Regions from separate parts of the Larkinella harenae genome, predicted to be linked through region 2. Evidence: riboswitches for the same ligand, from Rfam matches in the RefSeq annotation. Region 2 holds a riboswitch; the other holds the start of a gene.
What was found. Region 2 has a riboswitch for cobalamin ahead of ACYVH9_RS04670 (ABC transporter substrate-binding protein). Riboswitches for the same ligand answer to the same signal wherever they lie in the genome.
Positions count from the first base shown of each region.

Region 1: linked by a shared signal. The riboswitch ahead of ACYVH9_RS26265 (TonB-dependent receptor plug domain-containing protein) and the one ahead of ACYVH9_RS04670 (ABC transporter substrate-binding protein) in region 2 are both predicted to bind cobalamin.

Region 1 covers NZ_BAAGWE010000008.1:70,624-78,011, forward strand. The annotation lists gene ACYVH9_RS26260 (DUF5074 domain-containing protein) at 417-1,526, opposite strand; gene ACYVH9_RS26265 (TonB-dependent receptor plug domain-containing protein) at 1,523-3,442, opposite strand; cobalamin riboswitch at 3,528-3,730, opposite strand; gene ACYVH9_RS26270 (helix-turn-helix transcriptional regulator) at 3,853-4,263, opposite strand; gene ACYVH9_RS26275 (2,3,4,5-tetrahydropyridine-2,6-dicarboxylate N-succinyltransferase) at 4,430-5,248, opposite strand; gene gap (type I glyceraldehyde-3-phosphate dehydrogenase) at 6,324-7,313, shown strand; gene trmB (tRNA (guanosine(46)-N7)-methyltransferase TrmB) at 7,348-7,388, opposite strand, start outside.
Region 2 covers NZ_BAAGWE010000001.1:1,149,084-1,156,471, forward strand. The annotation lists gene cobT (nicotinate-nucleotide--dimethylbenzimidazole phosphoribosyltransferase) at 1-161, opposite strand, end outside; gene ACYVH9_RS04650 (bifunctional adenosylcobinamide kinase/adenosylcobinamide-phosphate guanylyltransferase) at 174-686, opposite strand; gene ACYVH9_RS04655 (cob(I)yrinic acid a,c-diamide adenosyltransferase) at 683-1,261, opposite strand; gene ACYVH9_RS04660 (ABC transporter ATP-binding protein) at 1,283-2,347, opposite strand; gene ACYVH9_RS04665 (FecCD family ABC transporter permease) at 2,347-3,426, opposite strand; gene ACYVH9_RS04670 (ABC transporter substrate-binding protein) at 3,423-4,625, opposite strand; cobalamin riboswitch at 4,655-4,861, opposite strand; gene ACYVH9_RS04675 (hypothetical protein) at 5,039-6,244, opposite strand; gene ACYVH9_RS04680 (hypothetical protein) at 6,806-7,388, shown strand, end outside.

The DNA of each region.
Region 1 (7,388 bases), on a different contig from region 2:
AAATTGTTCTGTCTTGGATTTGACCAGTATGTGCAGAGAAAAAAGTAATTATTACCGTTCAATAAAGCCAAGTAAATTGAATACTAAAGAGGGCGGGGAATTGAATAACATATGGCGGGCTCTATGAATTCGAAAACCTTAGTTAACATAATATAAATTATACAACAAATATTTTGTGTAATTTTAGAGCCTGAAAATCATGTGTAACTTATTGGTTATTAGTTCATTGTATAAGATAGTGTAGATCAATAGTTTATGGATTCACGTGGAACAATAGGCTGGTTTATAGCTCTATAATGGCACTAAAGTTACTGCTGCTTTGATTTCGATCAGCTCAGCATCAGGTAGTATCAATAAAAAAGCGATTAAAGACCCAAATCGCTGAAGTCTTTAATCGCTTTTTATTCTGCAGTTATTTATTTGAAATAAAATCCGGATGGACCTATCTCGGCTTTGAGGGAATCAATCAGAGTTCCATTGGGCTGGTAGCGAATCACGTAACCGGCCTGTTTAAGCGACGGTGCAAATCCGGCGTAAATGATGCCACTTTGTGGTTCAACAGCCAGACCACTGAACAAGCGATTGATAAACGGCGTGGTGGCCGGAACGCTGGTGTCGGTTACGGCGAATCGGTACAGTTCTCCTTTTTGCTGGAAACTGCTGTCGTAAAAACTGTTGACAAAATAGAAATATTGTTTGTCGGCACTCAATCGAAAAAGACTTGGTGACTTTGTGTTGTCGTTTCCGATTTTAACGCGCGTCTCCACGGTTTTGCTGCTGGTGTTGAAGCGAATTAATTCGTGCCCGGAGTGCACCCACAATTTGCCATTGGCATCGACGGCTACCGGGTTTGGATTCGGACCCATTTCGATACTGGATTTCAATTGATCCGTTGTCGTGTCGATAATTATTAATTTGGTGGCTTCACCCGCTGATCCAGCAAACACTTCAGTACCGACCAGCAGAAGCGACTCTACTCCTTTTACCGCCGGGATTTTCTTCGTGACGGTATTGGTAGTCAGATCGACAACAGCAATATAACCCGGATCTTTATAAAATGTGCCATTGTTAAAATCGCCGGAGACGTCCCAGCAACTCACGTATACTTTATTGGCACTCACGCGAATGGCTGATCGCGGATTTTCAATTTCCGGTGATCGCAATGTCGCCAACGATTTAAAGGTATTGGCGTCGACGATTTCAATTTTATCCTGTGCTGCCGTTGTGTTGTCTACTAGAATCAGCCCTTTGCCGTCAGCTTCAGTGTAGCCCTGCACCCCGCCAGTAAGCGAACGTTGGTTGACCTGATTAAATATATCGTAAGTGATGGAATTTCCGGTGGGTGGCAAATACGTGATGGAGCCGTTGTTGTCTGTGAAATTTCCCGAGTTGATCACCAGCACGCCCGAACCGTAGGGCAATGCTTCTGGATTATTGTTGTCGTTGTTACACGACCAGGTAAATGCGACCAGAACCCCTAACGCCAGTTTGAGCCGACTAGTCGATAGCATTGTTTTCTTCTTCATTGGTTTTTGGTATTCAGATTACAGATTAATTGAATGGCAACGTACCGCCCCGGCATAGCGTTGCGCTTGATGTTTAGATAAACAGTGTCAAAAACGTTGTTGACCTGCCCCTGAATGCGTGTTTGCACGGGGCCGAGTTTAACTGCGGTTTCAAGCAGAATATTTGTCAGCATAAAACCGCGCAGAAACTGAATGTTGTCGAAGGTGATGTATTGGCGCGAATTAACCTGATTCTGAATAGTCAGACGGTTTTTACCCCAGGCCATGTACGCTGATAACCGCCCCACGTGTTTGGGAACATACACGAGTTGTTTGCCAACAATGTCCTGTGAATAGGCATTATAAGCCCGCTCCTGGCTCGAGCGTGTGAAAGCATACGTCAGATTTAGCCCCGATTGCCAGGCCAATGTCTGGTATGCAAGGGTACTGGTCCATTCCAGACCCCGGGAAACGACGAGTTGCAGATTTTCGACCCGATACCCGTAGTCGGGATTCCAATACGACCAATTGTCAATGCGGTTGCGGAAAACCGTTGCTTCGGTGGTAGCTTTCCAATTTTTGTCCGGTGCCCACTGCACGGCCAAACCTGTTTCCAGGTTGAACCCATTCTCGGGTCGTAGATCAGGATTGCCCAGCTCTTTCCAATAGCGTTCGTTTAACGTAGGAACCCGGTAGCTTCGTCCCGCTGAGGCTTTGGCCGTTAAGCTTACTTTGTCTTTTTGAAAAATAAAGTAGTCGGCGCCAACGGAAGGCGTTATGGGGGGATCGAACCGAGTGACAAAAGCTTGCCGCAGGTTGGCCGACAAAAGCCATTTTGCTAATTGAATTCGTAAGAGGGCAAACAAATCCGCCCTATCTTCCTCAATCTGCGGAGAATCGTAACCATCGACGCGGGTCCAGTAATGTGACCATTCACCCCCTATCCGCAGCGTGGCCAGCCCTGACGAATACGATTTGGATAGTTCTTTTTCAATTCGACTGACTAGTCGATCAGTCATTGAATGGCTGGGGTTTCTGAAATTCCCGCGGGCGTAATCAATTATATCACGCGTGAAACCCAGCCGTGCTGAAAGCGTTTGGTTTTCGTAAGTTGTTACTAAACGGTATGATTGGGAACGGGTTCGCTCCCGTGCTGTGGTGTCATTTGGCGAAATAACCAAATCATTGTCGGTCAGCCACATGTTCAACGCGAGCTGATTTCCTTTCTGATTTCGGAAATACAAATCCTGGATCACACCTTTCTGCCGGGTCGTTGAATGTTCGACAAAGTAGTTGCCCCGTTCCCGGTACGGAAAATCATTGTTGAAGTGGCTGAGGTTGGCGTATGATTTGCCCGAAACCTGCCATTTTTTACCAACCGGACTCACAAACCGGATGCCGCCCTGGGTGCTAAAATTACGAAAGCTGGCGATCTGCTGGCCCATTGAGGCAAACAAACCCGGCTGTTGCCACTGCGGATTATTCATGAGCAGGATGCTACCACCGACGGCGTCGGAACCTACGCTACTGGCCGAGGAACCGTATTGAATAGCTACTTGATCGAATCCGATGACGGGCAAAGTTGAAAAATCGGTGGTGCCCAGGGTTGGTTGGTTGATATTAATACCGTTCCAAAGCACGGCGGTGTGGTTGGCGGATGTGCCCCGAAAAGAGACTGTGGCCAGCTGACCAGCACCGTACACCTTAAAAGCCAGGGGTGTATGGTACGTCAGCATATCCGTTAGGTTTTGAAAACGAAACTGTTCCAAAGCCACGGAATCGATGCGGTGCGTTTTTAGGCCCGCCGAAAACCGTTCCGGAGGAGTCGCCCAAACCGTTATAGCCGGTAAGGTTTGGTCAACATTGCTGGTCTGCCCGTTCGCAATCGAAAACGAACTGATCAGTAAGGACAGGAAAATCCCGTCTCTGTACCGCATACTAAGTTAATTAAGTAAAAAGGATCGTCTCTAGATCTCCAGAGAGATTCACAAGCCGGTTCTTCTACACCCGAAAGCGGCCGGTTGAACAGCTGTTAAAAAGGTAGGTCTCCTGACTTACTCCCTGCTTTCGGCCTTCCCATCCGACCTTAGTTTCGGACAGTGGCAAGAAGAGAAAACAGACTTATTGAGTTTACAGTTGCGGGGACAGTGCCGGTCTTACACCGGCTTCCCTATTAAGCCATTCCTGACATGTGTCAGGTAGCGCCTTTTCTCAGAGGCAAAGGTAACGCATTGCGAAGGATTTTCAATCAAACCTTGTAGAGACCCGGTATAGGGAATCACAAAAAAAGTCCTGGGCAAATGGGGTTTGCCCAGGACCATGGAAAGGGGTGTTCAGAAGTCTGTATCTATGAAGGAGAATACTCGCGGAACGTTCCATCTGTATAGAAGATGAGAATCCGCTCTATGGTTTTTTCTTCTATTTTTTTAGCTGTAGGCAATTGTGAAGGGGCTGAATACTGTGGGGCTTCTGCCACAATTTCAGGTTGTGAAACGGTTTTCCTGACTGGTTGTGGTGGTGCTTCGACCGTTCGCGCGTTCACATTTGTAAATGACGGTTGTTCATCTTCCAGTATCCAATCGTAACCTAGTTCGGGAAACCGGCGGATAATCTTCTGAATGATATCAAAACTTGGGCGGTTTCTACCCGATAAGATGTGTGAGATACTTGAACGTTGTACACCGATTTCATCGGCGAAATAAGAAGGAGTTAAGTTCTTGTCCTTCAGTACCTGTTTAATTTTGTCATTTACATTCATAACAAGCTTTTTTTAACAAAAGTAAATTATTTACAATGATAAACAAGCGCAAATTTATTACAAAAGTAAATTATGACAAATGTAAACAAGTGGAATCAAAAAAAGGCCAGCTTACAAATGTAAACCGGCCTTCATAAGATGTAAATTGATGGAGAAAAACAGTTTGTTAAACTGTCACATTATTTTCGCGTAGCGCGTCATTCAATGACGTTTTCAAATCGGTCGATTCTTTGCGTTGACCAATGATGAGTGCACACGGTACGTGGTAAACGCCTGCAGCAAACTCTTTAGCAATACTCCCCGGAATGACGACTGAATTGTCGGGAACATACCCACGATGTTCAACTGGAGATGCTCCGGTTACATCAATAATTTTAGAGCTGCCAGTAATGGTAACACCTGCTCCTAGTACGGCTTTCTTGCCTATATGAGCGCCTTCAACTACGATGCAACGGGAGCCAATAAAGGCACCGTCTTCCACAATCACAGGCGACGCCTGTGGTGGTTCCAGAACGCCACCGATTCCTACTCCCCCACTCAAATGAACATCCTTACCGATCTGAGCACAACTACCTACCGTAGCCCAGGTATCTACCATCGTCCCTTCATCTACATAAGCTCCGACATTTACATAAGATGGCATCAAGATCGCGCCTGGAGCAATAAAAGATCCGTACCGCGCCACCGCTGGTGGAACCACGCGAACTCCCCTTTTCTGGTAATCAGTCTTTAGAGGGATTTTATCATGAAACTCAAAAATGCCTACTTCCTGAGTTTGCATTGATCGGGAAACAAAATAAAGTAGAATAGCTTTCTTCACCCATTCATTAACTGTCCACTTCTCCCCTGCACTGTCAGGCTCTGCAACGCGCAGGCGCCCATGATCAAGTTCAGCAAGAACTTCCTGGATTACTTTTAAGGTTGCCGAATCGGTCAGCAATGTACGGTCCGACCAACAATTTTCAATAATACTCTTGTACTCCATAGTTCAAAAATTTAATTGCACTGTTAATTTATTTTTATGTATTTAATCTGCTGATAATAAGATTATTACGACTCTGGCAGTTTAAAGATTCTAATTGGATTTGTTATAATTGGCACTATACAATTGGCACTATCCTTTCACTTAAAAGGTTCGATTGATAGGGTGAGAAAAAGTGATCAATGTCGTCCTGTATTTAGTGTATGTTCGTAACATTATAATATAAATGCATTATATCAACTACCCTACTTGATTGCTCTAATACGATGAGCCGCCTTATTAATCTTTTGTTAACTACAATTGTTTTTACGCCTATTATTACTACTTCTACAACGGACCATAGTACCATGCTTCTCATACTATTCGTCTGTATTCATTCAATATTTCTCTTCTCGATATTGGCCGCCCGAACAGCTGCCCGCGTTATAGTGTCCCAACCTTCGAAGATTGCATTATAATGAATCGTACCTGTCACGCAGCGATTCATGGTCTAAGTAATTTTATACCTACGTTGGTGATTTGTAATTGAACCAGTAGAAAAAAATGATGGGGTGACAAAACTCTCTTCTGCCCACTTGAAAAAGTTAGAGGAGTTTCTGTATTCATCGTGCCCAATGAGCAAGAGGATTCCGTGAGAGAAGCTAGAATTGAATTTTGCTTTTTGATATACTTTTGACTGTTAATTTTTCACCATAAACTTTCGTTCAATCTATCAGTGTGAAGGTATTGATAATTCAAATGAATAAAAAAGGATTGCTAATAAAAACATGGTAGTTGTAGAGAATAAGGTAATATTCTAATCGCTAGGCGTAAAAAAAGAAAATGTATACTATTAAAATTAGTAAAATGCAGCACTTGTTTTAGTAATTTGCTAACTAATTAAACATTATATACTAATTTTTATACTATTTGACTAATTTAGATTTGCTAAAATACTAATTATGATGTCCGGCTTTGCAGCATTCTTTTTTATTTATCCCTATGCATACCTATTAGAGATGTTCTCTCCCTACCTTGCCCTTTTTCAAATTGTATTAATATCTTTGTAGCGTTCTTGTAACCAATTCTCAAACACACAATGGGCAAAATTAAAGTCGCCATCAACGGGTTCGGTCGCATAGGCCGATTGTCTTTTAGAAGACTTCTTGAAAAAGAAAATGTAGAAATCGTTGCCATCAACGACCTGACTGATAATGCAACGCTGGCACATTTATTAAAATACGATTCTGTTCATGGCAAATTTCAGGGCGAAATCGCATCTGACAGCGATAGTTTAACCATTAATGGAACACGCATTCATGCCTACGCTGAACGCGATCCTAAAGCATTACCTTGGGCTTCTCTCGGTGTAGATGTAGTTCTTGAATCAACCGGCCGATTCGTTGATGAAGCAGGTGCAGGCCAACATTTAACTGCTGGTGCCAAAAAAGTAGTTATCTCCGCTCCCGCTAAAGGCAACATTCCAACTGTTGTTTTAGGTGTGAATGAAGATACACTGAGTGGCGAGGAAACCATTCTTTCCAATGCTTCGTGTACGACAAACTGTCTAGCACCAATGGCCAAAGTCCTCGACGACGTTTTTGGAATTGAGAAAGGCTACATGACTACGGTACATGCTTATACAGCCGATCAAAATCTGCAGGATGCTCCTCATTCCGATCTGCGCCGGGCTCGGGCAGCTGCTCTGTCCATCGTTCCAACTTCAACCGGTGCTGCTAAAGCTGTTGGTTTAGTATTGCCGCAATTGAAGGGTAAACTGGACGGATATGCACTGCGTGTTCCCATTCCAGACGGTTCTGTAACGGATTTAACAGCAATCCTGAAACGGGAAGTAACAAAAGAAGAAATCAACGAGGCCATGAAAGCCGCAGCCGAAGGACCGCTGAAAGGTATTCTGGAATACTGTGTTGATGAGATCGTATCAACCGACATCGTTGGCAATCCCCACTCCTGCATCTTCGATTCCAAACTGACTTCGGCCAACGGAACGCTGGTTAAAATTGTAGGCTGGTACGACAACGAGTTTGGCTACTCAAGCCGCATTGCCGATCTGATTGCAAAATTGTAATATAAAAAGGCAAGGCAACAAAAAAGGCGGGGTTTTACTCCGCCTTTTTGCATTTTAAGTATTTTATGGAATACC
Region 2 (7,388 bases):
AACACCACAAGGTGTGGGCGGGTGAGCCGGGGCGTCAGGCTTTGCTGGATACTTCCGATCTGGAAGGCGAGCTTTTCTAGTTGACCCAGCGCACCCAACGGTTTGGTTTTGTGGTCGATCTTTTGCCGGAGTTGCTGATCGAACGGTAGAAAAATAGCCATGAACAAAGAAGGTCAGGACGGTTTTTTTAGATAATGGGGCAACCCCGACACCATAAAAATAGCTTCGTCGGCCCGCGTAGCTACATATTGGTTTGCCCAACCCTGCAGGTCGGTGAACTTCCGGCCGATGGCGGTTTCGGCGTGGACGCCCATACCAATTTCATTAGAGATGATGATAAACGTTCCGGGTAACAGCGCCAGAGCGTCGATTTCGCCTTGAAAGGCTACCAGCGATTCATCCACATCGCTGTCGTAAGCCATGAACAAATTTGTAAGCCAGAGTGTAACGCAGTCGATAACAGCCACCCGATTGGCCAGCGGCAGGGATGCCGGGTTGCGCTCGGCTTCGTAGGTGGTCCATTCCGGTCCCCGTTCGTCCTGATGGCGTTTTACCCGACGTCCGAAATCCTCGTCCCAGATTTTGGCGGTTGCGACATAAACCGGCGCCGGGCTCAGTTGCCGGGCGCGTTCCTGCGCAAAACGGCTTTTTCCACTTCGGGTTCCGCCCGTTACGTAAATGATCATGCTTCGGTTTTAAAGCGCTTGTAGAGAAAAAGCTGCCACTTTTCCTCGGCGACGCCCGCTTTATCCATTTCGGCGCGGGCCAGCGTGAAAAACAGGTCCGATAGCCGGTTGATGTAGGCGGGAATCGCTTCGTGTACGTCGTCCGTTTTGCGAAGCGAAACCAGCCGCCGTTCGCCCCGCCGAATCTGCGTACGAATGACGTGACACAGGGCCGAAATTTCGTTGCCACCCGGTAGTAGAAAGTAATCGGAGGGTGACGTCATGGCTGCTTCCAGTTCATCAATCCATTGCTCGCAAAAGCTGGCACCGTCTTCCGGCATCGGATTGGTATTGATTTTCTTGGCACTCGACGGTCGGGCCAGGTGCGACATCATATCCATCAGGTCTTTCTGAATCCGGTGCAGATTGAGTTGCCAGGGGTGATCGGCTTCCAGCTTCACGCGCAGCAGGCCGATGGAAGAATTGGCTTCATCCAGCGTACCGATGCATTCAACCCGAACATCGTCTTTATCGACCCGGCTGCCTCCAAAGAGGCCGGTTGTTCCTTTGTCGCCTTTTTTAGTGTATATTTTCATGAGAATCTGTATTTTAAATGGTTATGGGTGGTTGGTTGATTTTTCAGGATGGATAGATGGCTGTTTGAGGACCTGGAGAGTTTCGAGAAGCGCCTGGATGGACGTGGCTTCCTGCTGATTTCCGCCCCGATTAATTGTCCAGTTCGGACGGTTTTGCTGAAAGCTTACCAACACGACGCAGGACGTGCGACCGTCTGGTTGCTCCACAACGAAGCCTTCCCGGCGGAGCGCCCGGCGCGTCCAGAAAGTCAGCTTTTCGTCGCCCAGTAGCCCAATGGCAGGGCCTTGTTCTTCAGCGTGCATGGTAAAGGTGCCGGTTGTTCGGTCGAAGAAAAAGCCCTCTTTGTCAAACGTGGCTTCAAACGCCCCGGTTAAAACCAGGTCTTCGGGTGTTCCGGTTGCCAGGCTGCCTCGGGAGTCGAGCAGCCACAACTGGTCGGCGGCTTGCAGCGCCAGATCCAGTTCGTGGGTGGATAACAGAATCGCTTTGCGGGTTTTTCGGCTTAACTGGTGCAGTAACCGCATCATTTCCACCCGGTTCGGGAGGTCGAGGTGGGCCGTTGGTTCATCGAGTAAAATCAGGGGAGTATCCTGCGCCAGCGCCCGGGCCAGCATAACCTTCTGGCGCTCCCCGTCGCTTAATTGCTGCAACCGGCGGTCCGCAAAAATGAGGGTTCCGGTTGCCTCCATGGCATGTTGCACCTTCTGATTATCCGCTGTGGTCAGTTGGCCCAGCCAGTTGGTGTGGGGTGTTCGGCCCAGCGCAACGAGTTCCCGGACCAGCAAGTTGCCGGCATCGACCCGCTCGGACAGAACCAGACTCAAGGTTTGCGCCAGTTCAGGAGCCGCTAAATCCGTCAGATTCTGTCCTATGACCGAAATATGACCGCTCAAGGGCCGTTGCAGACCCGCCAGGGTTCGCATCAGAGTGGATTTTCCGGCTCCGTTCGGACCCAGCAAACAAACGAGCTGGCTCGACCATAAATCCAGCGACAACGATTCGGCCACCGTTTGACGGGGGTGTCGTCGGCTGGTATAGCCAATGGACAGGTCTTGTGCGCTCAACAAAGGCTGTGAATCGTTCATCAGAAAGCAGAGCGTAAGTTGTTTCGTCGCACGATAATCCAGATGACAACCGGCGCACCCAGTAGGGAGGTCACAATATTGATGGGCAAAACCGCCTGCGTTCCGGGCAGTTGTGCGAGGCAATCGCAGAGCAACAGCAGGACGGTCCCGACCAGGCAGGTGGCAGGAATCAGAAGGCGGTGGTTGGCGGTATCAAACAGAGAACGGGTCAGATGGGGAACGGCGATCCCGACAAAACCGATGGGGCCACAAAAGGCCGTGATGCTGCCGGTCAGCAGGCTCGTACTGGCCAGAATCAGCAATCGGCTATAACCCACGCTCAAACCCATGCTTCGGGCGTAGTTTTCGCCCAGAAGCAAGACATTCAGCGCTTTGGATGAGGAGAAAGCCAGCAAAAGACCAACCGCCACCGCGCTTGCCAAGACGTACAAATGCGTTCCGATAACGCCCCCCAGAGAGCCAAAGGTCCACATCAGGTATTCCTGTAATTGTTCGGGCTGGCTGAAATACTGCCAGATGCTGATGACCGAAAGTGTAATGGTTCCTATCATCACTCCAACGATGAGCAGCACGATATTGTCACGTAACCGGCCCCCGATGGTTAGCACCAGCAGCAGGACCAGCGCTGATCCCAGCGATGCCATGACGACCAGTAGCCAGCTTCCGGAAAGACCGAGTTGCCGGATGGCGTAAAGGCTGGCGCTACTGCTACCACCCAGCATTACCAGGGCTACGCCCAGGCCCGCACCGGCGGTAATACCCAGCTCGGAAGGTCCCGCCAGCGGGTTTCGAAACAAGGTTTGCATTTGTAAGCCGCTGACTGATAGGCCGCAGCCTACGATCACCGCCGTAATGGCTTTCGGCAGGCGAATTTTTTGTACGATGTAGAGTTGGGCGGTATTTTCCGAACCTTGCCCAAAGACGATGTTGATTACTTCTTTGAGCGGAATGGATACGGACCCGACTGTAATATCCAGCAGAAAAAAAAGAAATGCCAGCCCCGCCAGCCCCAACAGCAATAGCTGACGCCAGGGGCGAGCCGGTGTCGGGTGCCGGGTGTCGACAGCAGATGTTGTCATTCGTTCAATTGCTTGTAGTATACGAGTTGGTGGGTAGGCAGCAGATCAGGATGCAGAATTTTGATCAGATCGGCCAGCACGGTATGCGGATTGACGGAGCCCGATTCCCAGAAATCGTTGGAGCCCCGCTTATTCGTTCGCTTGCTGTAGTTGTAGAGCTGACCGGTTTTGAACGCTTTAAAATCGGCATACCGTGCGTCTTTGGCGAGGACATCCCGTTTTGATTCAATTCCCATCAGGCCGACGTTGAGCCAGCAGTCGGCTTTCAGGGCGACGGGATAGACCGCTTCAAAATTCAGCGGAAGACTGCCCGTCGTTCGGCGGTTAACCCACGGGTAATTACCTCCGGCATCCAGAAAAAACCGGGTCATGTAGCTGTCGCCATCGGGCACAAACCAGGCGTCTTTGGAATTCATTCCGCTGAGAATGGTAGGTTTGCGGGCCACTTTTCGGGTTAACGAGGCCAGCCGGTTGTACTCTCGTTCGACCTGGGCAAATTTCTGATTGACGAGCGCTTCTTTATTGAGCAGGGCAGCCAGCAGCTTGACCCATTCGGCCCGTCCCAGCGGGGTTGTTTCCACCCATTCGGAATTGATGAGTACCGGAATGCCCGCGTTCCGAAGCGTGCGGTAACGATCCATGCGGGCATTGGGGCTTCCCATCGCCATCAGCAAATCGGGTTGCATGGCAATCAATTGTTCTTCGTTGAGCGTTTGATCGTGGCCGACTTCCTGAATCTTGCCCGACTCGATTCGCTGAATCACTTTGGGTGACGATACGTATTTGGTATTTCCCAAGCCGACAATCAAATCCTCGGCACCCAGGAAGCCTGCCAACCCAACGTGCATGGATGACATGGCGACCATACGCCGGAGCGGAATCTGAATAACCTGACTGGTTGCGTAGCCTTTGGGGGTCGGGGTGCCGCGTTGTACCAGCACATACCGTAACGTATCCGCCGTTTTTTCAAACGGACTGATGATTGAAACGAGCTTGTACGTCTTGAAATACTGGATGGTGAAACCCCGCGCGTGTTGAATGGTGACCCGGTTGGCGGAAACGGCGGTTTTTTGAGAAGCTGATGGGAGCGACTGGGCATTGGCCGGAGATCCTCCCAGGCTCCATAGAGAAGCAACCAGAAATAGAGAGCAACTGCGGAATAGACGTTTCCTCAGGCTGAGCGAATGTTGTGAAATCATAAAAAGACAAGCCTTTCTTCCGAAAGCTGTTGCGTGCTACTACTGAGGCAGGTATTCTGACTTCCCCGGCAACCCACGGCCTTCCCATTCAGCAACGAACAGTGGCACAGTTGAGTGAGCAGCCCAGACAGTGGGGTTACAGCAGCGGAGACTGTTCCGGATTTTCACCAAGTCGGCAAACCGACGGATTCCCTATTAAAACAAACCGGTTTGGCACCAAACCGGTAGTTACCTCTGTAGTTTTGGGGCAAAGGTACGATAAATAAACCGTAGGGCGTCAATCGGGCTCTGGAATGTGTCGTCAGGCGTCGCAGGAACTTATCAGCGTTGCTGTAGTATTCTGTTGGCCGAGCAGAAAAGGCGTACGCAACGGTTTGAGGAAGTTTCGGTTACACTACAGCCATTCTTGTTTTTTAGTCGCGGGCGTATTTCGAGCGCAGTCGGCGGGCCACATCATCGGCCAGGTCGTCGCGCAGGTTATTGTAGAGTTGCCAGCGGGAGGGCGCAAAAAGACTGGCCGATTTTAGCGAACTTCCGTTGAGCGCCCGCTCATCACCACTGAACGTTTCCCATTCCGTCACCCAGCTACGGTTTTCCCAGACGGGTTCTTCCCACAAGACTTTTCCCGTTTGGGTATCCAGGGCCCGCATCCGCAGGTCCAGCCCCGCGCTGATTTCCCGCCGATGAGTTGTCAGGGTGCCACTTACTTTCTCCATGATATCGACTTTGGTCGAATCGTTGATTTTCTTCTCGCCAACTTTATACGACTGATTGCTGTAGATGGTGGTAGAAGATGAGGTGATGTTTTCGTTGAAGGGCGAATAATCAGTTACCTGCATCTGGATGGCCTGGTGAAGCGGGAAGCCATCGCCAGCCTGTTCACTGGGCAGGTAAAGCCGGACAAAGGTGGAAGGGGTGGGGTTGCGGTCAATGCGCTGAAAGATCAGGTCCTGCAATTCCCGATTGTCGCCGGGGCTAATTTCGTCGGTTGGGCTGATCGGTTCGACGACAACCCGCAGGATCGCAAAAGGCAAGGCATCTTCGGATTTAGCGTAAGCCAGCCGGAAATCTGGAACCCAATCCATGGCTTTGCGGTAGTTCAAATAGGCTTCTTTAGCTGCTAAACGGTTTTCTTCGCGGTATGTAAAGGCTTGCTCGGCCACCGAATACCGGTCGGCAGCCGCCAGCTTGCGAACTTCGTTTTGCCGATCCAGGTAGGAAGAGGGATAGGCACGCAACCACTCTGTACAGGCTTCGCATTCCTTGGCGCTCCCACGCGGGGCAAATCCACGCCGGGCGTTATCGGTCAGGGTTTGCAGTTGGGTATATTCCCGAAAAACGGCTTCCCATCGAAAGGGTTCATGACGGTCTGGTGTTGCTGCCGAAGAAAGTCGTCGGATTTCGGTTTGGTGCTGGTTGTACGCATGCACGAAGGCTTCTTTCAGAATTAGAGGGGCCAACCTGTAACCCCGCTTGAAGGGGCCGTGCGGTTGCTGCAACCGTTGGGAGGCTTTTTGAACAGCAAGATCAAAAGTACCCCGATTAAGCGCTGTTTTTCCACTGCTGCACGCAGACAGCCAGGTAGCGATCAGGGCGAAAAACAGACTCAGGCGAAACATATGGTAAGCTACATTTTTTTCCACATTGGACAAGTGACCGCGCACTTGGTTTATCCTTGACCCCAAGAAAAAAACATCCGTTGGATTGTCATAAAAAAACAGCCCTTTTGGTAGAAATAGCTATTAGGGCTAGTTCTTCGACAATGGCATATCGTGGTGCAGCTACGCCGACTTTCCCACTCGCATTGACGCTACAGAATGCATCTCAATTCATACCCTACGCAACCTGAATGCGGAGATTGGTTTTGGTAAAAAAATTAAGTATTTTCCCGAATAATAAATTAGGTAGTTATTTGTGGGATCAGGAGGTGTGGCCTTCAGTAACACGCATTAAAAACACTTATCTTCGTGCGTCTTCTTTCCGCACTTTTTGTTTGGCTACAAGCCGTGTTCTTAAAACTGTACTGTGCTTGTTAATTTATTTTGAGAAGTTTACTTAAGGTTTAGTTTATTCATCGTTGGGAAAAGCTTACAGCGTTTGCGCTGAAAAAAGGAAATCAAATAGCATAAAGTCAAGGTAGGAAAATACAAATTGAACAAGTAGATAATAGATGTAGAAATATGAAATTTATTTTGCAAGTACCGAACTGGCTTCAGGGCGTCATTTTACTGAAAAAGTTGATGGCCTCATTGAGTATGATGATAACCTTTGTCATCAAGCGTAATTTTTGGAAAATAAATGTTGCTCTTCTCTGTACGGCCTACTGCATTGTCACCTCGATGCCGAATTATCTGAATTTTTCGGAAAAAGCGTTAAAAGAATCACCTTCCTACCAGTTGATTCTGGAGAATTATGAGTCATTGAGTAGACAAGCCGAGAACCCTTTTCAACCCCAGCAGGTGGAGGTCAGCTCACATTCGTCGAAAATAGCGTTCCGGTTTATACCAACCCTGCTGGTGCATTATGTTCCTGCGACGAACCTGTTGACCAAAATGTTTAGCTTGTATATCATTAATAATGTATTTGGGTTCCTGTTTTTCGTAGGTGTTTTAAGCCTGGTATTTAAGTTTTCAAATGATAAGTTATTTGCTACGCTGGTAGCCTGCAATTTCTCCGTTTTGTATACGGGCAAAAGTTTTTTCCACGATACCTATTTGTGGAACGATGGCATTGCTTTCACCTTTATTGTTTTTAGTCTTTTAA